Regions from separate parts of the Kitasatospora sp. NPDC092286 genome, predicted to be linked through region 4. Evidence: riboswitches for the same ligand, from Rfam matches in the RefSeq annotation. Region 4 holds a riboswitch; each other region holds the start of a gene.

Region 1 (5,561 bases), on a different contig from region 4:
GGCCGGGTACGACTGTTCCGGGACGCCGTCCGACGCGGTGTGCGTGGCGGTCCGCCGAGCCGGTCCGGGCCAGGTGCCCGAGCCGTTCGGCGGCCCGCGCTCCCGGTGGGGCGCCCGGGCCGCCCGCGCCGTCCACGAGGCCGTCACGCTGGGCGCCGAGCGGGACCGCACAGGCCGGGCACGGGGGGCCGTGCCCGGCCATGCGCGGTTGACTCCGGAGTGCGCCAGGACCTTTGTGCTGTCCGGCGCGCGGTGATCAGCTGCCGAAGCGCAGCGAGACGGTGTCGCCGACGCTGATCACGGTGCTGCGGGCGGCGCCGGTGGCGGCGGCGCCGTCGATGCTCACCTTCCAGCTGGAAGTCCCGCTGTTGGCGGTGCCGTTGACGGCGGTGACGGTGCCGCTGCCGGAGGACGGCGTGACGGCGGTGACGCAGCCGCTCGGGGTCGCCGCCCCGGCGGCGTCGAGGACGGCGCCGAGCGTCGTGGTGGTGCCGGTCGGGGTGACGGTGACCGCGCAGACCCTGGGCGAGCCGGTGCCGTCGTCGACGACCAGGGCGAGCCGGGCGGCGGTGCCGGCGGTGAAGGAACCGGTGGTGGCCCAGGTCGGCTCCCCGGCGGTGGTCGGGGTGGGCGGGGTGGCGGTGAAGCCCGCCCCGGCGACCGCACGCAGCCCGTCGACGGAGGCGTAGGGGGAGGGGGCGGTGTCGGTGGGCAGGTACTTGAAGCCGCCACCGGGCTTGAACTGCTGGGAGATCAGGAAGTCGACCGGGGTCTTGCCGGTGCCGCTGGTGAAGTCGGCGCCCTGGGGGTTGATGCCGCAGGCGTTGAGACCGGAGACGGCCCAGCCGTTGGAGTCGGTGTTGGCGCCGAACATCGAGTTGAAGGCGCCGGAGGCGACGAGCTTGCCCTTGAGGAAGTTCTTGGCGGCGACGATCGCGGGGTCGGTGCCGGGCACGCCGCTGCTGCACAGCGAGGCCATGGCGGCGCCGGTCATGTCGATGTCACCGGCCTGGGCGAGTGCGGCCGGATCGCCGGCGGCCTTGCCGAAGTTCCAGCCCCCGTCGTTGTGCTGGTTGGCGCGGACCGCCGTGACCGAGGCGTCGAGCAGGGCCTGCGGCACCCGCTGGGCACCGCTCTGCGTCCTGGCGCCGCCGAGGGCGAGCAGGCCGAACACGGTGCCGTTGAAGTTGGCGGACGGGCCGTAGTAACCGGGCTCGGCGGTCTGCCAGTAGGCGGCGACGTCCGCGATGAGGTTGCGGCCGGGGCCGACGCGCGCGGGGTCGATCCCGGCGGCGTAGGCGTTGAGGACGCCCCGCTCGTAGTCGGTGACGACGGGCGCGGCGCTCGGCCAGGTGGTGGCGGCGAGCTGGTTGCGGTACACCAGGCGGGCGTTCCTGGTGGCGTCGCCGCCCGGGGCCACGTCCGCCGCGGCGGTGCCGGCGGCCGCCAGCGCGCTGAACGCCCACTCGTTGGAGAGGCCCCCGCCGGTGACGTAGCTGCCGTCGGCGGCCTGGAGGGACTTCAGATAGGTGACGCCGGTGCTCTTCGAGGTGGCTGTCTGGGCCGGGGTGGCGGTCGCGTGGGCGGGGACGGCGGAGAGCAGCAGGGCGCCGGCCGTTATCGGGACGGCCACCGCGGAGGAGACGCGCGAGGAGGAGAGGAGGGACGACACGGGGCGGGCTCCTTGGAGTGATGGGCGCCGACCCGGCTCCGGGCCCCGGGGCTCCCTCGGGAGTTCGGCGGCCGGAGCGGCCGCCGCCCGGATCGCGTGGGCAGGCTTTCGCCGGTGGTACGTGGCCGGGCGGGCATTCGGGCTCGGGACGGCGGAACCGCCCCATACCGTTGCGCGTCAGCCCTGGAATCGCACCAGGTTCCCCCGCTCGGCCACCGGGGACGCTACCGCACGGTGCCGCCACCGGCGAGGTGTCCAAGGCGACATGACGACTCATTGACGGCCGACGCGGGAGCGTGGTCTGATGAACCGTTTTTCATCCTCGGCAGTAGGGGAAGCCGGTCCAACTCCGGCGCTGACCCGCAACCGTAGATCCGCCCCTCCGGGCGGATGAGCCGGACTGCCTGCGCCGAGGGCCTGTTCAGAAGCACTTGCGTCGTCGAGGACTACGACGCGGTCGGGACGGTCCCCATGCCGGGGAGCCGTCGGCTGCGCCGTGACACCCCGTCGACCGATCAGGGAGTCGCCGGTGAGGGTCAACAGCACGCGCACACGTCACAGAGCCCGGGGTCTGACGTCCCTGCTGGCCACCGGCGCCGTCGCTGCCGCCGCGGGCGGTACGGTCCTGCTCGGCCACCCCGGTACCGCGGCCGCCGACCCGATCGAGGAGTGCACCGCCACCACCGGCGCGATCGTCGCCGTGGACTTCGGCCACTGGGGCGGCGGGGTCGTCCGCGGCTGCGACGCCCACCCCACCACCGGGATGAACCTGCTGCACAACGCCGGCTTCACCACCACCGGCACCGAGCACGACGGCCCGGCGTTCATCTGCCGGCTCGGCAACGGCACCTTCAACAGCGGCACCCAGTACCCGACAGCCGCCGAGGAGCCCTGCGTCAACACCCCACAGGCCACCGCGTACTGGTCGTACTGGATCGCCGAACCCGGTCGGCAGACCTGGTCCTACAGCCAGTTCGGCGCCGCCACCCAGAAGCCGAAGCCCGGCGAGGTCGAGGCCTGGGTGTACGGCGGCACCGACATCGGCGGCACCAGCGGGGCACCCTCCTTCACCCCGGACTCCGTCCGCGCCGAGAACGGCGCCGGTCCGTCCCCCTCGGCCTCCGCCTCCCCCTCGGCGTCCATCTCCCCCTCGACGTCCCCGAGCCCGACCGGCCCGTCGCCCGCCGCGGGCGACCCCGTCGCGGCGGCCGCCTGGCTGGCCGGCCGGCTCGTCGACGGCGACCACATGGAGAACTGGGCCTTCGAGGGCCCCGACCTCCCCCGGACGTCCCTCACCGCGATCGCCCTCGCCGCCGCCGGGACGGAGGACCCGGCCCTGCGCAAGGTCCTCGCCTACCTCGCCGCCCACACCGACGCGTTCCTCCTCCCGGACGGGCCGTCCGCCAAGCCCGACGCCAGGGCCGCCGCGCTGCTGGCCCTGGTCGCCGAGAGCACCGGCGGCAACCCCCGTGCCTTCGGCGGCCGCGACCTGATCGCCGCGCTCACCGACCACGTCTGTGCCTCGGCCGGCGAGAACGGCAAGTGCACCGCCGCCGGGGACTTCCACGGTGCGGCCTCGCCCTGGGTCCAGGCCCTGGGCGTCATCGCCCTGCAGCGGGCCGAGGTCGCTCCGCCCGCCTCGGCGCTCACCCGGTTCACGGCGCTCCAGTGCGCCGACGGCGGCATCGCCGGAGCGATGATCGTGGCGGGCGACTACTGCGAGTCCGATCCGTCCGGCACCGCTCTCGCCGTTCTCGCCCTGCGCAAGGCCGGCGGCTTCGAGCAGACGGCGAAGAAGGCCGCCGACCAACTGGCCGCGAGCCAGCAGGCCGACGGCTCCTACCTCCCCTACACCGGCGCCGCGGGCGGCGACACCGGCAGCACCGCCCGCGTGGCCCAGGCTCTCAAGGCCACCGGCCGGAGCGCCGGACAGACCGCCGCCAGGACCTGGCTCGCCGCCCGGCAGGGCCAGGACGGCGGCTTCGGCACCGACGAGTCGACCACCGAGTCCGACCCGGACGCCACCGAACAGGCCATCCTCGCGCTGACCGGCACCGACCCGACCGGCGTCCGGCACGACCCGAACGCGGCCACGACCGCGCCGCCCGGCCCGCACCCCGGGAAGACCCCCGATCTCGGCAAGGGCAGCGCCTACCTGACCGACCCGGCACGCCTGATCGACGGTCACTACTACGAGGCCTTCCCGGCCTTCGCCGACTTCGGCCTCACCATCGACGGCGCCTACGCCCTCGCCGCCACCGGCGCGGACGACGCGGCCCTGCGCAGGATCGTCGACTTCCTGGACCAGCAGGGCAAGGACGCCGGCGACCGAACCGTCAACGACTGGACGGGCATCGGCACCGAGTACGCCGGCGGCGGCTCGATCGGCAAGGAGGCGCTGCTCGCCGAGATCACCGGCCGCGACCCGCGCGCCTTCGGCGGCCACGACCTGATCGCCGCCCTCGCCACGGCGGTCTGCGCCCAGACGAACCCGGACACCGGCTGCGCGGCGCCCGGCAACTACACCTACGCCACCTCGGTCTTCTCCCAGGCGCTCGGCATCATGGCCCAGCTGCGCGCCGGGGAGACCAGGCCGGCCGCCGCGCCGGTCGCCTACCTGAAGAGCCTCCAGCACGCCGACGGCTCCTGGCCGAGCCTGATCCCCGCCACCGGGGACTCCGACGTGGACAGCACCGCCATGGCGGCCATGGCCCTCGCCCTCGCTCCCGGGGATGACGGCGCCCAGGCCGTGGACAAGGCCCTCGGCTGGCTGGCCGGCAAGCAGGAGGCCGACGGCGGCTTCCCCGGCGCGGCCGGTGACTCCACCAACTCGGCCGCCCTCGCGATCCAGGGGATGACGCTGCGTCAGAGCGCCTACGCCGGCCCGATCGCCAAGGCGCTGGACTTCCTCGCCGGCCAGCAGAACAGCGACGGCGGCTTCAACGTCGCCACGAGCGGACAGCGCGGCTCGGACGTCCGGGCCTCCACCCAGGCGGTGGGCGGCGCCACCGGGATCTCCTTCGGCACCCTCCGGCGGGACCTCGGCAGCACGCCCACTCCGACCGGTTCGCCGACGGCGACGCCGAGTTCGACGCCGACGGGCTCCCCGACGGAGACCGGATCCCCGGCCCCGACCGGCTCACCCACGACCGCCCCGACCGCCCCGGCCACCGCGGACACCGGGACGCCCGGTGTGTCCGGCGGGCCCGTCCCGGGCGACCCCGGATACCCGGCCCAGCCCGGCGTACCCGGAAACCGCGTGCCCGGCACGGCCGACGGCGGCAGCCTCGCCCGCACCGGGACGGACACACCGGCCCTGATGGCAGCCGCCGGGCTGCTGGTCGGCGCCGGAGCCGCAGCCGTCCTCGCCGCCCGCCGCCGCGCGGCCTCCGCACCCGGGCGCCACCGGTGATCCGGCGGACCGGCCGGCTGCTCGGGGCCGTTGCCACGACGCTCGCCCTCGCCTTCGGCGGGCTCGGGGTGGCGGCTGCCCCGGCGGTGGCGGCCCCGCTGCCGATCGAACAGTGCACCACCACCTCCGGCGTGGTGCTCGCCGTCGACTTCGGCAAGTGGGGCGGCCCGCTGCTGCGCTCCTGCGGCACCACCCCCACCACCGGCTACACCCTGCTCAACCAGGGGGGCTGGAAGACCACCGGGACGGGGCACGACGGCCCGGCGTTCATCTGCCGGATCGGTTACAGCGGCTACCAGGGCGGCAAGCAGTTCCCCACCCCGGATCAGGAGAAGTGCGTCCTCACACCGCCCGCCACGGCCTACTGGTCGTACTGGCACGCGGACCCGGGTGAGAACACCTGGTCGTACAGCCAGCTCGGCGCGATGAGCTATCGGCCGAAGCCCGGCAGCGTCGACCTGTGGATCTTCGGCGGGA
Region 2 (5,561 bases), on a different contig from region 4:
GCAACCCCTACCGGCTGGAGGCCTGGGCCGCCCGCATGATGTACGGCTGGGCGCACGTCTTCGCCATCTGGGACATCGTGCGCCGCAACCGGATGGCCTGGCAGCCGACCGGCTCCAGCGGGGCCAAGAAGAACAAGACCCGGCGGTTCTGGATCGGCATGACCGTCTGGAGCGGCGGGACGGCCGTGCTCTGGGTCGGCATCGGCATATGGCGGATGCTCACGATGGGCCCGCTCAACTTCACCCTCGTCCTCGCGTCCGGCCTCTTCTACGCGACCATCGTGGGCCGGGTCCTCGTCCAACCGCGCCCCACGGAAGCTGTGTGATCGCCATGTCCGCCCACCCCCGACGGGCCGGCCGGTACCGTCGGCTGACGCTCCCACTGCTGACGGCCGCACTGCTGCTCGTCACCGCCTGCGGCCCCGAGGACCCGGGCTTCGCGATGCAGGACACCGAGGACCTCGCCCAGCCCGCGCCGGCCGCCGCCGCCACCCCCGGCGCCGCCACCCCGAACGCGTCGGGCGCCCCGAGCGCGCCGGCGAAGCCGAAGGCCGTCCCGGTCGGCGTCCCGTACGACGTCACCCCGCTGCTCAAGCCGGCCGGCAAGTACCTGGGCGCCGCGCTGCCCGACGTGCCCGGCTCGATGGACGCGCTGGCCCCCTACACCGCCGCGATCGGCAAACAGCCGAACGTCCTGGAGTACTACGCCCACTGGCGGGGCGGCTTCGACACCGCGGGAGTCCGCCGGATCTACGAGGCCGGGGCCCTGCCCTACATGGCGTGGGAGCCGCTCGACCACTCGCTGGCGGGGATCGCGGCCGGCGAGACCGACGACTACGTCCGGGGCGTGGCCAAGGCCGTGGCCAGGCTCGACCTGCCCATCGCCGTCAGCATCGCGCACGAGATGAACGGCGACTGGTACCCGTGGGGGCGGCAGGCCGCCAGCCCTGAGGACTTCGTCGCGGCCTGGCGCCACGTCCACGACATCTTCGACCGGGCCGGCGCGACCAATGTCATCTGGGTCTGGAGCCCGAACATCACCGACCCCGCGCCCAACACCCGGCTGGCGCCGTACTACCCCGGCGACACCTACGTCGACTGGGCCGGCATGACCGGCTACTTCACCCGCACCGGCCCGAAGACCTTCGACACCCTGTACGGGCCCACCATGGCCGAGATCCGCACCTTCAGCAAGAAGCCCTTCTTCATCAGCGAGACCGCCTCGGAGCAGGGCAAACGCCAGCGCGCGGACATAGACCAGCTCTTCTCCGGCCTCGAAGCGCACGACGACGTCATCGGCTTCGTCTGGTTCAACATCGTCAAGCGGGCGGACTGGCGCGTCGAGGCCGTCCCGGACACCCTCGCCGCCTTCAGGCAACGCGTGGCCGACCCCCGCTACGGCTTCGACATCAGGAACCCACGATGAGCGCGGCCTCCGAGCCACCCCTGACCCCGGACAGCCCCGTCCCTGCCCCCGGCGGCACCGCGACGCGCGCCGGGAGCAGCCGCCCCCGGCCGGACGCGGACACCCTGCCCCGGCCCGCCGCCGAGCGGGGCACCGCCGCCCCCGAGGACGACAACCAGGCCGTCGAGCTGGCGCCGTACACCATCCCGCAGGTCCCCGCGATCGGCTGGGACCCGGCCCCCAGCCCCCGGCGCCGCTGGATAGCCCGCGGTCTGCTGCTCGCCGTGCTGATCGTCCAGGCCGCGCTCTCGCTGCGCCTGCTGGCCGCCGCGCACCCCGACGAGGCCGCGACCATGGTGGCCGGCCGCCAGCAGCTCGCCCACCTGCTGCACGGCACCGCCGTCACCTCCGACCTGGTCGGCCGGACACCCGGCTCGCCCTGGCTGTACCCGCCGCTGGCCGGCGCCGCCGCCAACGCCAACGGCATCTTCGGCGCCCGGGTACTCAGTCTCTGCTTCGCCCTGCTGACCACCGTGCTGCTGTACTCGCTGACCCGCCGGCTCTTCAACGAGCGGGTGGCCATCTGCTCCATCGCCGCCTACGCGGTGGTGCAGTCGACCGTCGTCGTCGGCTTCTACGCCGCCCCCGAGGCGCCGGCCGTTCTTCTGGTCGCCCTCGCGGCCTGGATCACGGTGTTCACCGCCCGCCGCCCGGTGGCCCTGGTCCTGCTCGCCGCACCGGCCGCCGCCCTCGCCTGCGCGGTCGCGTACGCCTCGACGCTCGCCATGCCCGCCCTGGCCGCCCTCGCGCTGGCCACCGCCTGGCCGCACCGGCGGCTCGGCCCGGCCGCCCTGCGCGCGCTGCTGCTCGCCGCCGGCACGGCCGGCGCGCTGCTCCCCTTCGGCGTACTCGGCACGATCGCGGGATGGTCCCCGGCCCGCGGCCAGGCCGGCCGCACGGTCGGCGGGATCCTCCTGGACACCGTCCAGTGGGGCGGCCTGTTCACCGTCCTCGCGGTGGCCGGCACGATCGCCTACGTCCGCCGCGAGCAGATGCACGAGTCCCCGGAGAACGGCGGCGTCACCACCACCCGGGCCCAGCGCGCGCTGCTGGGCACCGCGCTGACCGCCACCGCGCTGCTGGTCCCGGCGATCCACCTGGCGCTGGGCTCCTCCGGGGCGATGTTCCGCCACCTCGGCTTCGGGATGCTGCTCGCCGCCCCGCTGGCCGGGGTCGGCCTCACCCGGCTGGTCGGCGCGCACTTCCGCCACCCGCAGCTGGGCATCCTGGTGTGGGTCGCCCTGCTCGCGCTGGGCCTCGAACAGTCCGCGCTGCGCTACCAGAACGGGCCCGACTCCGGGCGGCTGCTCGCCGTCCTGCGGGTGCACGCCGAACCGCAGGGCCGCTACCTCACCGAGGTCGACGGACTCGCCGAGTACTACCTGGGCACCGTCAGTACACCTGAGCAGTGGGTCTCGGCGCGCAACGGGACCGACTACCGGGACGCCGCCGGGGTGCAGCACCACGGCGACGACGGCAGCGCGGCCGCCATCCGGGACGGCTGGTTCACCATGGTCGTCCTCGACAGCACCGCGCCGGCTGCCACGGACCGCGCCCTGGCGGCCGCTCTGGCCGCCGGCGGACAGTACCGGCTGATCGCCCAGTTCACCTCGCCGACGGGCGACTCCAGCACCTACAAGGTCTACCTGAAGCACTGACGCCCCGCCGAGCCTGTCCGGGCTCGCGACACGACGGCCACAACATATGGTGCCGCCACAGTCGACCGCCACTAGATGTATGCTCACTCCTGCTGTCGACGCAGGGGAACCCGGTGCGAGTCCGGGACTGCCCCGCAGCGGTGTGCGGGCCTCTGGAAGCAGGGCCCGCGAGTCCGAGTACCTGCCGGCGGCGTGCCACCGGCCTCCCCGCAGAGGCCCCGAAGCACTGCACCACGTCCGGGCCTCGCGGGCGGGCCGGGGATGACACTGTCGCGCGACGCCACCGGGCGTTCGCGCCGTGCTCCCCTGCCCCGAACGGTCCGGCACCCCGATGCACCGACGCCGATCGCCGCCAGGAGAGAGCGCCTTGACCACCGCTGCCTCAGCCACCCTGCCCGCCCAGGGTTCCAGCTTCGCCCCCGTCGACCCGACGGTCTCCGACCCCGGCGGTGCGCTGCTCCGGCTGCTGACCGACCGCAGCGCCGATCTCCCCCAGGTGGACCCCGGCCATGTCGCCGCCGCCGCGCTGCGCGGCCGCCACGCCGGCTCGGACTTCGCCGAGCTGCGCGGGCTGGCCGTGGACGCCGCCGCGTCGATGATCGCCGAGGACCCGCAGTACTCGAAGCTGGCCGCGCGCCTGCTCGCGCTGGAGATCGTCGACGAGGCGGTCAGCCAGGGCTCGGTCTCCTTCTCCGCCTCGGTCGCGGTCGGCCACGCCGAGGGCCTGATCGGCGACACCACCGCCGCCTTCGTCGCCAAGCACGCCGCGACCCTGGACGCGCTCGTCGACCCGCGGGGCGACGACCGCTTCGAGTACTTCGGCCTGCGCACCGTGCAGTCCCGCTACCTGCTGCGCCACCCGATCACCCGCAAGGTGGTCGAGACCCCGCAGCACTTCCTGCTCCGCGTCGCCAGCGGCCTGGCGGTCGGCGACAACGAGCAGTCGGTGCGCGAGGTGGCCGAGCTGTACGGCCTGATGAGCCGGCTGGAGTACCTGACCTCCTCCCCGACCCTGTTCAACTCCGGCACCCGGCACCCGCAGATGTCGAGCTGCTACCTGCTCGACTCCCCGCTGGACAACCTGGACTCGATCTACTCCCGGTACGCCCAGATCGCCCGTCTCTCCAAGCACGCCGGCGGCATCGGCCTGTCCTACTCGCGGATCCGCTCGCGCGGCAGCCTGATCCGGGGCACCAACGGCAAGTCCAACGGCATCGTCCCGTTCCTGCGCACCCTCGACTCCTCGGTCGCCGCCGTCAACCAGGGCGGCCGCCGCAAGGGCGCGGCCTGCGTCTACCTGGAGACCTGGCACGCGGACATCGAGGAGTTCCTGGAGCTGCGCGACAACACCGGTGAGGAGGCGCGCCGCACGCACAACCTCAACCTGGCGCACTGGATCCCGGACGAGTTCATGCGCCGGGTCAACGCCAACGCCGACTGGTCGCTGTTCTCCCCCGCCGACGTGCCCGAGCTGGTCGACCTCTGGGGTGCCGAGTTCGACGAGGCGTACCTGAAGGCCGAGCAGTCCGGCAAGGCCGTCCGCACCATCCCCGCGCAGACCCTGTACGCCCGGATGATGCGCACCCTGGCGCAGACCGGCAACGGCTGGATGACCTTCAAGGACGCCTCCAACCGCGCCGCCAACCAGACCGCGCTGCCCGGCCGCACGGTGCACAGCTCCAACCTCTGCACCGAGATCCTGGAGGTCACGGACGACTCCGAGACCGCCGTCTGCAACCTCGGCTCGGTCAACCTCGGCGCCCACGTCGCCGCCGGCGCCACCGCCGACGACCTGCTGAACGCGCTGGACTGGGACCGCCTGGACGCCACCGTCCGCACCGCCGTCACCTTCCTCGACCGCGTGGTGGACATCAACTTCTACCCGACCCCCGAGGCCGGTGCCTCCAACTCCCGCTGGCGCCCGGTGGGCCTCGGCGTGATGGGCCTGCAGGACGTCTTCTTCCAGCTGCGGATCGACTTCGACTCCGCCGAGGCGAAGCGGCTCTCCACCCTCATCGCCGAGCGCATCATGCTCACCGCGTACGAGCGCTCCAGCGAGCTGGCCGAGCAGCTGGGCCGCCACGAGGCGTACGGCGAGACCCGGGCCGCCCGCGGCGAGCTGCACATCGACCACTTCCCGAGCGCCGCTCCGGAGTGGGCCGACCGCTGGGCCGCCCTGCGGACCAGGCTCGCCGAGACCGGCCTGCGCAACTCGCTGCTGCTGGCCATCGCGCCGACCGCGACCATCGCCTCGATCGCCGGCGTCTACGAGTGCATCGAGCCGCAGGTCTCCAACCTGTTCAAGCGCGAGACCCTCTCCGGCGAGTTCCTCCAGGTCAACCCGTACCTGGTGCGCGAGCTGAAGGAGCTCGGCGTCTGGGACCAGCAGACCCGGGACGCGCTGCGCGACGCCAACGGCTCCGTCCAGGACCTCAACT
Region 3 (5,561 bases), on a different contig from region 4:
CAGGGCCGCGGCCTCCTCGGTGCTCGGCACCCGGGGCGAGTGGATGTCGTAGACGCCCGGGCCGACCTCACGCGGGTAGCCGGCCTCGGCCAGCTCGTGCGCGACCTGCATGTGCGAACGGGCCGCCTCCAGGGAGATCACGTCGGCGTCGAGGTCGTCGATCGCGGTCATGATCGCGCCGAACTCCGCGTAGCACATGTGGGTGTGGATCTGGGTGTCCGCGCGCACCCCGGAGGTGGAGAGCCGGAAGGACTCGGTGGCCCACGCCAGGTAGCCGGGGCGGCCCGCCGCGCGCAGCGGCAGCGTCTCGCGCAGGGCGGGTTCGTCGACCTGGACGACGGCGGCGCCGGCCGCCTCCAGGTCGGTGACCTCGTCGCGCAGGGCGAGGGCGACCTGGCGGGCGGTGTCGGCGAGCGGCTGGTCGTCGCGGACGAAGGACCAGGCGAGCATGGTGACCGGGCCGGTGAGCATGCCCTTGACCGGGCGGTCCGTCAGGTCCTGGGCGTAGCGGAACCAGTCGACGGTCATCGCGTGGGGCCGCGAGATGTCGCCGGCCAGCACCGGCGGGCGGACGTAGCGGGTGCCGTAGGACTGCACCCAGCCGTGCTGGGTGGCCAGGTAGCCGGTGAGCTGTTCGGCGAAGTACTGGACCATGTCGTTGCGTTCGGGCTCGCCGTGGACCAGGACGTCGATCCCGGCCTTCTCCTGATAGGCGATCACCTCGCGGACCTCGGCGCGCATCCGGTCCTGGTAGGTGCCGTCGTCGATCCGGCCGGCGCGCAGGTCGGCGCGGGCGGTGCGCAGGTCGGTGGTCTGCGGGAAGGAGCCGATGGTGGTGGTCGGCAGCAGCGGCAGGCCGAGGCGGACGCGCTGGGCCCCGGCGCGCTCGGGGTAGGCCTGGGCGCGGCGGGCGTCCTCGGCGGTGGTGGCGGCGACCCGGGCCCGGACGGCCGGGTCGCGGGTGAGCGCGGAGGCGGCGCGGGAGGCCAGGTCGGCCCGGTTGGCGGCGAGTTGGGCCGCCACGGTGTCGGTGCCCTCGCGCAGGCCCCGGGCGAGGGTGGTGATCTCGCCGGTCTTCTGACGGGCGAAGGCGAGCCAGCGGGCGACCTGCGGGTCGAGGTCGCGCTCGGCGGCGGCGTCCAGCGGGACGTGCAGCAGCGAGCAGGACGGGGCGACGTCCACCCGGTCGGCGAGGCCGAGGAGCGTGCCGAGGACGGAGAGCGACTTCTCCAGGTCGTTGAGCCAGATGTTGCGGCCGTCGACGACGCCGGCGACCAGGCGCTTGCCGGGCAGGCCGCCGACGGCGGCGAGGTCGTCGAGGTTGGCCGCGCCGGGGCCGGTGAAGTCGAGCCCGACGCCCTCGATCGGGGCCTTGGCCAGAACGGGCAGGGCCTCGCCGGCGCGGTCGAAGTAGGTCGCGACCAGCAGCTTGGGCCGGTCGGTGAGCCCGCCGAGCTCCCGGTAGACGCGGGCGGCGGCGGAGAGTTCGGCCGGTGTGCGGTCCTGGACGAGGGCGGGCTCGTCGAGTTGGACCCACTCCGCTCCGGCGGCGCGCAGGTCGGCGAGGAGTTCGGCGTAGACGGGCAGCAGCCGGTCCAGCAGGGTGATCGGCTGGAAGTCCGCGGTGACCCCGGGTGCGGGCTTGGCGAGCAGCAGGTAGGTGAGCGGGCCGACCAGGACCGGGCGGGCGGTGTGGCCGAGGGCGATCGCCTCGCGCAGCTCGCCGACCGGCTTGGCCGGGTTGGCGGCGAAGACCGTGTCCGGTCCCAACTCGGGTACAAGGTAGTGGTAGTTGGTGTCGAACCACTTGGTCATCTCCAGCGGCGCCACCTCCTGGGTGCCGCGGGCCATGGCGAAGTAGCCGTCCAGCGGGTCGGCGTCGACGGCGGCGCGGTGCCGGGCGGGGATCGCGCCGACCGCCACCGTGGTGTCCAGCACATGGTCGTAGAGCGAGAAGTCCCCGGTGGGGACCTCGGTGACACCGGCGTCGGTGAGCCGTCGCCAGGTGTCGCGCCGCAGGTCCGCGGCGGTGGCGTACAGGGCCTCGGCACTGATCCGGCCGGCCCAGTAGCCCTCGATCGCCTTCTTCAGCTCCCGGTTCGGCCCCTGCCTCGGGTAGCCGTACACGGTGGCCTGCGGGGTGGTGGAACTCGTTGACACGGAACTCTCCTTCGCGAGTCGCGCTGCGATCCCGGGAGAGCGCGAGGAGGCGAAGGTACGACAGGGGTGCGCGGCACCAGGATGTGCCCGCCCGCTCCGCCGACCCGCCCTCGAGGTCACCGAGATCACCGCGTGCGGGGTGCACGCGGGCAGTGGCAGGTCTTCGGACTCGCGGGCACGCCGGGCCTGTCGGCCTTCTCCGGCACCTACTGGCCGTCGCTTCCCGGGCCCCATCGGGGTCCAGTGCATGTGACGGCGGTCGTTCCCACTCACCGCTGCGGGGCAGTCCCGGATTCACACCGGGTTCCCTCTTACGACGCCATGCCTGGAGGACATGACGAACCGACTGCACCGCACAGACTAGGGCCCGCGGGGCCCGCCGTCACCGCCCGTCCGAATGCCGGATGGCCGGATGAGACCGATTCCGGGCAGGTGGCCGCCTCAGCCACGCTGTGACCCGGTCCCGTCGGCGGTCGCGGTGCGGTAGAAATCGGCTGCGGTGACGGTGGCGGGGACGCCGAGTTCGGCGGCGACCGCGGTGATCGCGGTGGCGCCGACGGCGAGGTCGGCTTGGCCGTCGGTGGTGAAATGCGGTGCGATGAACGTCTCGTAGTGGGCTCGGGCTTCGTCCGCGGTGTGCCGGCCGAGGAACGTCCGGATGTGGCGCACCGTGGTGTCGGGTTCGTTGTGGATCACCTGCAGGGCTCGTACGACGGCCTGGACCGCGGGGTCGTCCGGGTGGAGGTGGGTGGGGTCGACGGCCACGCCTACGGTGGGGATCCTGAAGTGGTCGCCGACCCAGGCCAGCACCTGCCAGCCGTACTCGGCGGCTACCGCTTCCGGTGCCATGGTGCTGCCGACCAGGGCGGCGTCGATCCTGCCCTCGTGCAGCCTGCGCAGGTCCATGCCGTAGTCGCCGGGCGGGCGGACGACGGTGTGGATGTCGCGGTCCGGGTCGAGGCCGGCCCGGCGCAGCACGATCCGGGTGAAGCACCCGGGTGCGGTGTGGGGAGCGTGCACCGCCAGCCGTCGGCCGGCCAGGTCGGCCAGGGAGGTCAGGCCGGGGCGGGCGAGGAACCAGAACAGCGGGCGGTGGGTGTTGACGCTGAGGGCGACCCAGGGGGTGCCGTCGGCCAGTCGGGACAGCAGTGCCCGGCCGAGCCCGATGGTGGCGCCGTGGCGCAGCCGCTCCTCGTCCCACGAGCAGCCGTCGTGCAGCGCGACGTGGACGCCCTCGTCGGCGTAGTAGCCCTGCTGGTCGGCGATGTAGGCGGCCAGTTCCTCGTGCAGGCCCCGCCCGACGTAGGCGAGATCGATCGTGTACATGAACGTTTTTCCTTGATCGTGCCGCCGCCGTGCGCACAGGACGGCGGGGCGTCAGTACATGGACATCCCGCCGTTGACCGCGGCCGTGGTGCCGGTCATGACGGCGCTGTCCTCGCCGGCGTAGAAGGCGACCGCCCGGGCGACGTCGTCCGGGTGTGCCAGGCGGCCCAGGGGGGTGGCGGCCACCTGCCGACGCCTGTGCTCCTCGTCGAGCACATCCGCCGCCATGCGGGTGCCGTCCACCGGGCCGGGCTCGACGACGTTGACCGTGATGCCCAGCGGGCCCAGCTCCTGGGCGAGGTACCGGGCGAACTGCGCCAGTGCGGCCTTGGCCGTGCCCAGTGCGATCATGCCCTCCCGGGGCTGGCGGCTGAGGACGGTGCCGAGATAGACGATGCGTCCCCAGCCCTGTTCGGTCATGGCGGGCAGGACGGCCTTGGTGACCGCGAACGCCGCACGCAGCTCGTCGTCGAGCTTGCCGCCCAGCTCTTCCCACGTCATGTCCTGGAACGGCTTGACCACATACGGGGTGAGCGCGTTGTGCACGAGCACGTCGGTGCCGCCCCATGCCGCCCGGACCTGCTCGATCATGCTCTCGACCGCCGCTGCCTCGCGCACGTCGGCCTGCACGGCCATGGCCTGGCCGCCCGCGGCCTCGATGCCGGCCACGACCTTCCCGGCTGCCGTGCCGCTGTGCAGGTAGTTGACCACCACGCGCATCCCTCGTGCGGCCAGAAGGCGCGCGGTGGCCGCACCGATTCCGCTGCCGGCCCCTGTCACCAATGCCACCCTGCCGGTCGCCCCGGTCATGGGACCACTCCCTGTCTGTCATTGTCATCGTGGGCCGCCGGGATGACCGTCCGGAAACCATGCTCGGCGGCGGGACCGCCGCCGGGGTTACGGTGGTCGGCAGGAGGCCGGCACACCGGATGTGCGCCTCGTCCGACACCGCTGTGATCGGAGGGAACACGATGGGGCACCAGGAGACCCGAGCGGCGCTGGATCGGCACTGGGCAGCGTCCGCCGCAGGGGACCAGGACACCGAGCACGAGATCTACCACGACGACGTCATCGTTGATTATCCCCAGTCGGGTGAGCGCATCCACGGCCGCCACAACCTGCAGGCGCTGCGCTCACACCACCCGGCCAGGCTCGGCTTCACCATCCGCCGGATTCTCGGCAGCGGGGACCTCTGGATCACCGAATACGTGCTCGACTACGACGGAAAACCGGTACCCACCGTCAGCGTGATGGAATTCCGCGATGGAAAGGTCGCCCGCGAGACCCAGTATTTCGCGGATCCGTTCGCTCCGCCCGCCTGGCGTGCCCAATGGGTGGAGCCGGCACCATGACGGGCCTCCTGGTGCTCCAGCCGGATTTCTCCGTTCCAGCCGGAGCACCGAGGCGGATCGGCCCGGTGGGGATCAGGGCGCGGTGATACCCGGCTGGGCACCGGCACCGAAGGACCAGCCCTCGACGTCCCCGGGGGCCGGGTCGTAGCTTCCGGCGCCCAGCGAGCTGTACGACCACGGGCCGCCGTGCTGGGCGTGCCAGTACGACCAGTAGGCGGTGCCGGTGGGGTTGGTGCAGGTGGCGGGGAGAGCGTTGATCTTGCAGACGAAACCCGGGTAGCGCGGGTGGAAGGCGTACGGGAAGCCGGCGCCGGTCAGTGCGGCCAGGCCGCTGGCCGGGTCGCCGGGGGCGCAGCCGGTCTCGATTCCGCCGCCGAGCGCGGCGAAGTCGACGACGACGGTCACGCCGGTCGTACCGGTGCAGGCGGTGGCGCTCGCCCGCGGCGCCTGGGCGGCGGAGGCGCCGAGCAGGCCGGCGGTCAGGGCCGCGACGGCGGCGACCGAACCGACGGTGCGGCGGATCCGGCGGGCCGGGGCCGGGGCAGGGGTGCGGGTCATCGAAAGGCTCCTCACGGGATCGGCGGTTTCGGCGGTTTCAGCGGCCGGCCGGTGCCGGGCAGGCCAGGACCGGGGCTGCCGGGCGCGCGCCGTGGGCGGAGAGGGCGGCCAGCGGGGTGCCGGACAGACCCAGGACGGCCTGCGCGGTGGCCCGGGCTCCGTTGG
Region 4 (5,561 bases):
CGTCCACGTCGGTGAAGTTGGACAGCCTCGGGAAGCGCACCACGGCCACCCGCAGCACGTCCGCGCCGACCGGCCCGCGGTTTTCGGCGCGGTCCACCACGGTGGACAGGTCCAGCGAGTCCTCGGCGTCCAGCCAGAGCCCGGGCAGCATCGGCAGGGTGCCGAGCACCGGGCGGCCGGTCAGCCGGTCCAGCATCTCCAGCCCGGGCGCCAGCAGCCGGGCGTCGCCCCGGAACTTGTTGACGAACCAGCCCGTCACATGGCGCTGGTCCTCGGCGGACAGCAGCGCCAGCGTCCCGTACATGGCGGCGAACACCCCGCCGCGGTCGATGTCCCCGACCACCACCACCGGCAGCCCGGCGGCGGTGGCCAGACCCATGTTGGCGATGTCCCGGTCGCGCAGATTGATCTCGGCGGGCGACCCGGCCCCCTCGCAGACCACCACGTCGTAGCGGCTGCGCAGGTCCGCCAGGCACTCCAGGGCCCGCTCCAGCAGCACCGGCTTGCGCTCGCGGTAGTCCAGCGCGCCCACCTCGGCGACCGGGCGGCCGAGCAGCACGACCTGGCTGCGGCCGTCCGCGCCCGGCTTGAGCAGCACCGGGTTCATCGCCGCCTCGGGCTCCACCCGGGCCGCCTGCGCCTGCATCGCCTGGGCGCGGCCGATCTCGGCGCCGCCGGCGGTGACGAAGGAGTTCAGCGACATGTTCTGCGCCTTGAACGGCGCCACCCGGACACCCTGCCGGGCCAGCCAGCGGCAGATGCCCGCGGTGACCACGGTCTTGCCGGCGTCCGAGGTCGTCCCGGCGACCAGCAGTGCGTTGCTCATGCGCTCCTCCTCTTCTTCCGTCCCAGGACGGTCCGGCTTCCTGTGGCGGCCCGGACCGCCGCGTGCCCGGCGACGGCCGTGCCCAGGGCCAGCAGGCCCACCCGGCGGGAGAGCCGGCAGGCCCGCTCGATGTCGTCCACCGTCACCGGCCGCAGTTCGCCGCCCAGCACCGGCCGGTGCTCCACCCGCTCCCCGTACGCGAGGGTGCCGCCCAGCCGCACGCCGACCGCGCCCGCGAACGCGGACTCGGCCTGGCCCGCGTTGGGGCTCGGGTGCGCGGAGCCGTCCCGGCGCCAGATCCGCCAGGCCGTCCGGGGCTCGGGCGCGGCGGCCACGGTGAGCAGCGCGGTCAGCCGGGCGCCCGGCCAGCCCGCCACGTCGTCCAGCCGGGCCGAGGCCCAGCCGAACCGGGCGTAGCGCGGCGAGCGGTGGCCGACCATCGCGTCCAGCGTGTTGACGGCGCGGAACGCCAGCAGCCCGGGCGTGCCCGCGAGCGCGCCCCAGACCAGGGCGTTCACCACGGCGTCGGCGGTGTTCTCGGCGACCGACTCGACCACCGCGCGGGCGATCTGCTGCTCGTCCAGCGCGCTCGGGTCGCGCCCGCACAGATGCGGCAGCCGTTCCCGGGCCGCCGTCAGATCGCCCGCGGCGAGCGAGCGGCCGATGGTCCTGGCCTCCCGGGTGAGCGAGGTGCCGCCGAGCACCGTCCAGGTCGCGGCGGCGGTCAGCGCGGCGCGGCCGAGCGGCCGCCGGCCCAGGGCGCGTTCGGCGGCCACCGCCCCGGCCGCGACGGTGCCCACGCAGAGCGCGGTGTAGGCGGTGCCGACGGCGCGGTCGTCGCGCCAGAGCGTCTTCTCCAGCCGGCCCGCCGCGCTGCCGAAGGCGGCCACCGGGTGGCCGCGCCGGGGATCGGCGAAGCGGGCGTCGGCGAGATGTCCCGCGACGGCGCCCAGCGCGAAGGCGGCCGCGCGGGTCAGCGGGCGCACGGCGAAGGGCGGCAGAGGGGGCGGGCGGTCGGGGCAGCCTGCATCGCGTGCGTGTCCTCACTCAGGGTCCGCGCCCTGGATCGACGTACCGGCGGCGAGAGTCTCCTGGCTTCCGGGTCCGACACACCCCCGGAGCCTCCAGCGGCTTCTGACGGCCCGCCGATGGGCCCCTCCTGCCTGTTGGCGGGCAAGGAGGGAATTGATCCGAGCGTGCTCCCCGGTGACAGTGGCGGGACCGCGCCGGACTCGCACCGGCTTCCTCTGCATGCCTCCGTTTGGCTGAAGGATCCCATCACGCGGCCGAACCGGGAGTCAACCAAGGTCACGGAGGGGTTGGTCACACGGCCCGCCCGCGCGCCGCCTCCGCGGGTCGGTGTCGCGGGGGTGCGGAGAGGGCGCGATCGCCCGGCCGCAGGTGGAGGCCGCGGCCCCCGCTGTCCCGTCCGGCGTGACACCCGGTCGGCCCATGCCCGGTGGCCCCGGTCCGGTCCCGCGAGTGGACTGGTGGGTGCCCAGTCCGCGATCAACAGAGCGGGGAGCGATATGCGTTGGGGAACCGCGGCCGCCGTGGCGGCCGCCGCCGTCGGCACCGGGGCCGCCGTACTGCTGGCCGGGCGCAGGGCCGTCCGGCGGATGCTCCACCCGGCGGCCGTTTCCCGGCCGCAGGCGGGCCCCGTCACGGTGCGGAGCCTGGCCGTCGGGCGGGCCACCTTCACCCGCAGCCCGGAGAGCACCCGCCCCGGCCGCTGGGCCGTCGAGTGGGACGAGGGCGGCCACGCGGTGGTCGACGAGATCCTGCACGCCGACGAACAGGGCGTCACCCGCCGACTGGTCCGCGCCGACCGGGGCGCCCTGACGCCCGGCACCGAGGTCCGCTTCACCCCCCGGGTCCACCTCGGCGACCCGACCGGCGCGCTCGGCCTGCCCTACGCCGAGACCGCCGCCGAGGGTGAGCTGGGCGCCCTGCCCGCCTGGCGGCTCGACGGCAAACGCGGCACCTGGGTGATCCTGGTGCACGGCCCGGGCGCCGACCGGCAGCAGACGCTCCCGGTGCTGCCCGTGCTGCACCGTCTCGGTCTGCCCGCCCTCGCCGTCACCTACCGGGGAGACCGGGGCGCGCCGGCCGCGCCGGACGGCCTCGACGACTTCGGCGAGACCGAGTGGCGGGACGTCGAGGCGGCAGTGCGGCTGGCCCTGGACAGCGGCGCCGGCCGGGTCGTCCTACACGGCTGGTCGCTCGGCGCCACGATGGTGCTGCAGACCGCCGCCCGGTCCGCCTGGACCTCGGCGATCAGCGGCCTGGTACTGGACTCCCCGGTGCTCGACCGGCCGGTCTTCGCCCGCCGGGGCGCCACCCGGGCCGGGTTCGGCCGTACGGCCGCCGGGCCGGGCGCGCTCGCCGCCGAGGGCCGGACCGGGGTGGACCTGGCCGACTTCGCGCGGCTCGCCGAGGGCACCGACCTGCGGGTGCCCACCATGGTGCTGCACAGCCCCGACGACCCGGTGGCGCCCTGGCGGGCCGCCGCCCGGCTCGCCGACCGCCGCTTCGACCTGGTCAGCCTCCAGGCCTTCCCCGGCGCCGACCACGCCGCCCTCTGGAACGCCGACCCCGACCGCTATGAAGAGCTGTTGCGCCGCTGGCTCACGCCGTTGCTCTGACGACGGCTCCGGCCGGCCGTCCGGCAGCTTCCTCCGGCCCGGCCGGCCGACCGCTCTGACCTGGCGTGTTCGCGTCATGCAGATCCGGCCAGGCGGTTTGGCCTCTGTTGCCCGATCTTGTCGACCCGCCGCGACCGCCCTTCCGGAGTCCGTGGCCAACCGGATGTGACAGAAGGCCGGTACAAGGGGAAGACTGCTCGACGTGACGTCTCGGAACCCGCGCGACCGTGATGCCCCGCTCCCGCCGACGATCGGTACCGGTGCGACGGTGACCCGTCTCCCCGGAACGGCCCACCGCCCCGCCGGCATCAGGCCGGGCGCTCCCGGCGTACCCCGCCGACGAGGCCCCGCACCCGCTCCCGGCCGAGGCCGGGTCCCCGTACCGGAGGGCTTCCCGGCCCCCGCCGAGCTCGCTCCGCTGGCCCGTCGGATGCTCGTCGACGCCGTCCGGATCGCCCGCTGGGCCGGCGAACTCTCCGAGGTCGACAAGCGCGGCGAACTGCTCCCCGAGGACGCCCGCGCCGCCGGCCGGGCACTCGCCATGACGGTGGGCGCCGCGGCCCGGGCCTGGGGCCAGGCCCTGCTGGTCGGCCTGGTCGAGGCCAGGGACGGCGGCGCCGCCCCCGGCTGGCGCCTGCACGCCTGGGAGCACGACGACGAGGCCGTGGTCCGCGGCTGGTCGGCGCTGTTCGACGCCTGGACGCTGCTCGCCCCCGTCCCGCCCGCCGCGCTGCGCGGCGTCTTCGCGGTGCTCGCCGGGCAGGCCGTCGACCAGGCACCACAGCTGCTCTCCTTCCTGCACCTGGTGGCCGGCCCGGTCGCCGACAGCGAACTGCTGGAGCTGCTGCGCCGGGGCCTGGACGAGCGCCGGGTCGGCGGTGGCGCCGGTGCGCTGGGCCTCTCGCCCATCCCGCACGCCGCCTCCGCCGTGTCCGCCGTCCGCGGCACCTGCCGCGAGCCGCAGATCGACACCCCGGCCGCGCCGTCCGACGTCGCCGCCGTCCTGGACTGGATGCTGGACGGCCTGGCCGCCGTCGGCGCCGTGGTCCGCCGGGACGAGGCCGCCGAACTCTCGCCGCTCGGGCACTGGGCGGTGCGGGCCAAGCTGGAGGAGATCTGCACCGTCGCGCAGACCGCCGCCGGCCACATCGAGCAGAGCGCCTTCGAACTGCTCAACGCCTGCGCCGACTACTCGCCGGGCCCGGCCCGGGCCGAGTTCCGCGCCTGGGTCGCCGCCCGTCCGGCCGACCGGGCCGTGGCCGAGCTGCTGGACGCCGCCCAGGGCGACGACGCGCTGGTCCGCGGCCTGGCCTTCGAGGCGCTCCGGGTGGCCGGCAGCACCGCCGAACAGGCCGTCCGCGCCGCGGTGGACGAGCCGGTGCTGCGCCCGTACGCGCTGCTCTGGCTGGCCGAGCAGTCGGACGAGGGGGTCTCCCCGGCCGATGTGCTGGGCGCGGAGGACGCCGCCTGGCTCTGGGTGGACACCGCCGCCGCCGTACTCGACCACGGGGAGACGGATCTGCTGGTCGGCCATGTCGAGGGCGCCTCGGCGGGTGACCCGGTCCGGCTGTTCGCCCGCGCCAGGCAGTCCAGGCACCCCCGGGCCGCCTCGGTGCTGACCGCCGTCTCCGGTGTCCACCCGGACCCGGGCGTGGCCCGCGCGGCCCGCCGTTCGGCGTTCAGCGTCCACCGCGGCGGGGCGTAACCCGGCCGGCGGTCCCCAGGCTCCAGGGCTCAGGGCCCAGGACATGACGGAGGGCCCGGATCCAGTGGATCCGGGCCCTCCGTCATGCGGTCGCGCGTGCGGCCGGTCAGCCGATCCGGGACTCCGCGCGGCGGGCGCGGACGTCGCCGACCTTCTGGCCCACCTTGCGGCGGATGACCAGCAGCGGAGCCATCGCGGCCAGCGTGATCTGGGCGAAGGCGCCGATGTGCAGCAGCATGTCGCCGCCGGGCAGGCCGGTCGCCCAGGCCGCCAGGCAGCCGATCGAGACCACGATCCAGCAGAGCGTGGCGGTGGCCAGCAGCCCCTGCGGCTTCGGGTACTCGATGCGGCTCATCATCAGGTACGCGGTGCCCGCGATGGCCAG

The links. A riboswitch is a leader RNA that binds a small molecule or an ion and turns the genes downstream of it on or off. The one in region 4 is predicted to bind cobalamin.
Region 1: another riboswitch for cobalamin. It lies ahead of ACIQIB_RS05935 (prenyltransferase/squalene oxidase repeat-containing protein); the one in region 4 lies ahead of ACIQIB_RS12515 (cobalamin biosynthesis protein).
Region 2: another riboswitch for cobalamin. It lies ahead of ACIQIB_RS09105 (ribonucleoside-diphosphate reductase subunit alpha); the one in region 4 lies ahead of ACIQIB_RS12515 (cobalamin biosynthesis protein).
Region 3: another riboswitch for cobalamin. It lies ahead of metE (5-methyltetrahydropteroyltriglutamate--homocysteine S-methyltransferase); the one in region 4 lies ahead of ACIQIB_RS12515 (cobalamin biosynthesis protein).

What each region holds. Positions count from the first base shown of each region.
Region 1 is NZ_JBIVRD010000004.1:21,869-27,429, forward strand. Features, by position in the region: gene ACIQIB_RS05925 (adenosylcobinamide amidohydrolase) at 1-256, shown strand, start outside; gene ACIQIB_RS05930 (hypothetical protein) at 257-1,672, opposite strand; cobalamin riboswitch at 1,783-1,907, opposite strand; cobalamin riboswitch at 1,960-2,099, shown strand; gene ACIQIB_RS05935 (prenyltransferase/squalene oxidase repeat-containing protein) at 2,202-5,084, shown strand; gene ACIQIB_RS05940 (hypothetical protein) at 5,081-5,561, shown strand, end outside.
Region 2 is NZ_JBIVRD010000007.1:53,310-58,870, forward strand. Features, by position in the region: gene ACIQIB_RS09090 (glycosyltransferase family 2 protein) at 1-326, shown strand, start outside; gene ACIQIB_RS09095 (glycosyl hydrolase) at 332-1,426, shown strand; gene ACIQIB_RS09100 (glycosyltransferase family 39 protein) at 1,423-3,123, shown strand; cobalamin riboswitch at 3,196-3,327, shown strand; gene ACIQIB_RS09105 (ribonucleoside-diphosphate reductase subunit alpha) at 3,491-5,561, shown strand, end outside.
Region 3 is NZ_JBIVRD010000004.1:12,970-18,530, reverse strand. Features, by position in the region: gene metE (5-methyltetrahydropteroyltriglutamate--homocysteine S-methyltransferase) at 1-2,160, opposite strand, end outside; cobalamin riboswitch at 2,297-2,522, opposite strand; gene ACIQIB_RS05905 (ABC transporter substrate-binding protein) at 2,602-3,486, opposite strand; gene ACIQIB_RS05900 (SDR family NAD(P)-dependent oxidoreductase) at 3,538-4,296, opposite strand; gene ACIQIB_RS05895 (nuclear transport factor 2 family protein) at 4,326-4,838, shown strand; gene ACIQIB_RS05890 (flagellar hook-length control protein FliK) at 4,911-5,396, opposite strand; gene ACIQIB_RS05885 (peptidase) at 5,434-5,561, opposite strand, start outside.
Region 4 is NZ_JBIVRD010000010.1:74,084-79,644, reverse strand. Features, by position in the region: gene ACIQIB_RS12520 (cobyric acid synthase) at 1-826, opposite strand, end outside; gene ACIQIB_RS12515 (cobalamin biosynthesis protein) at 823-1,812, opposite strand; cobalamin riboswitch at 1,911-2,075, opposite strand; gene ACIQIB_RS12510 (alpha/beta hydrolase family protein) at 2,356-3,471, shown strand; gene ACIQIB_RS12505 (hypothetical protein) at 3,902-5,176, shown strand; gene ACIQIB_RS12500 (CDP-alcohol phosphatidyltransferase family protein) at 5,283-5,561, opposite strand, start outside.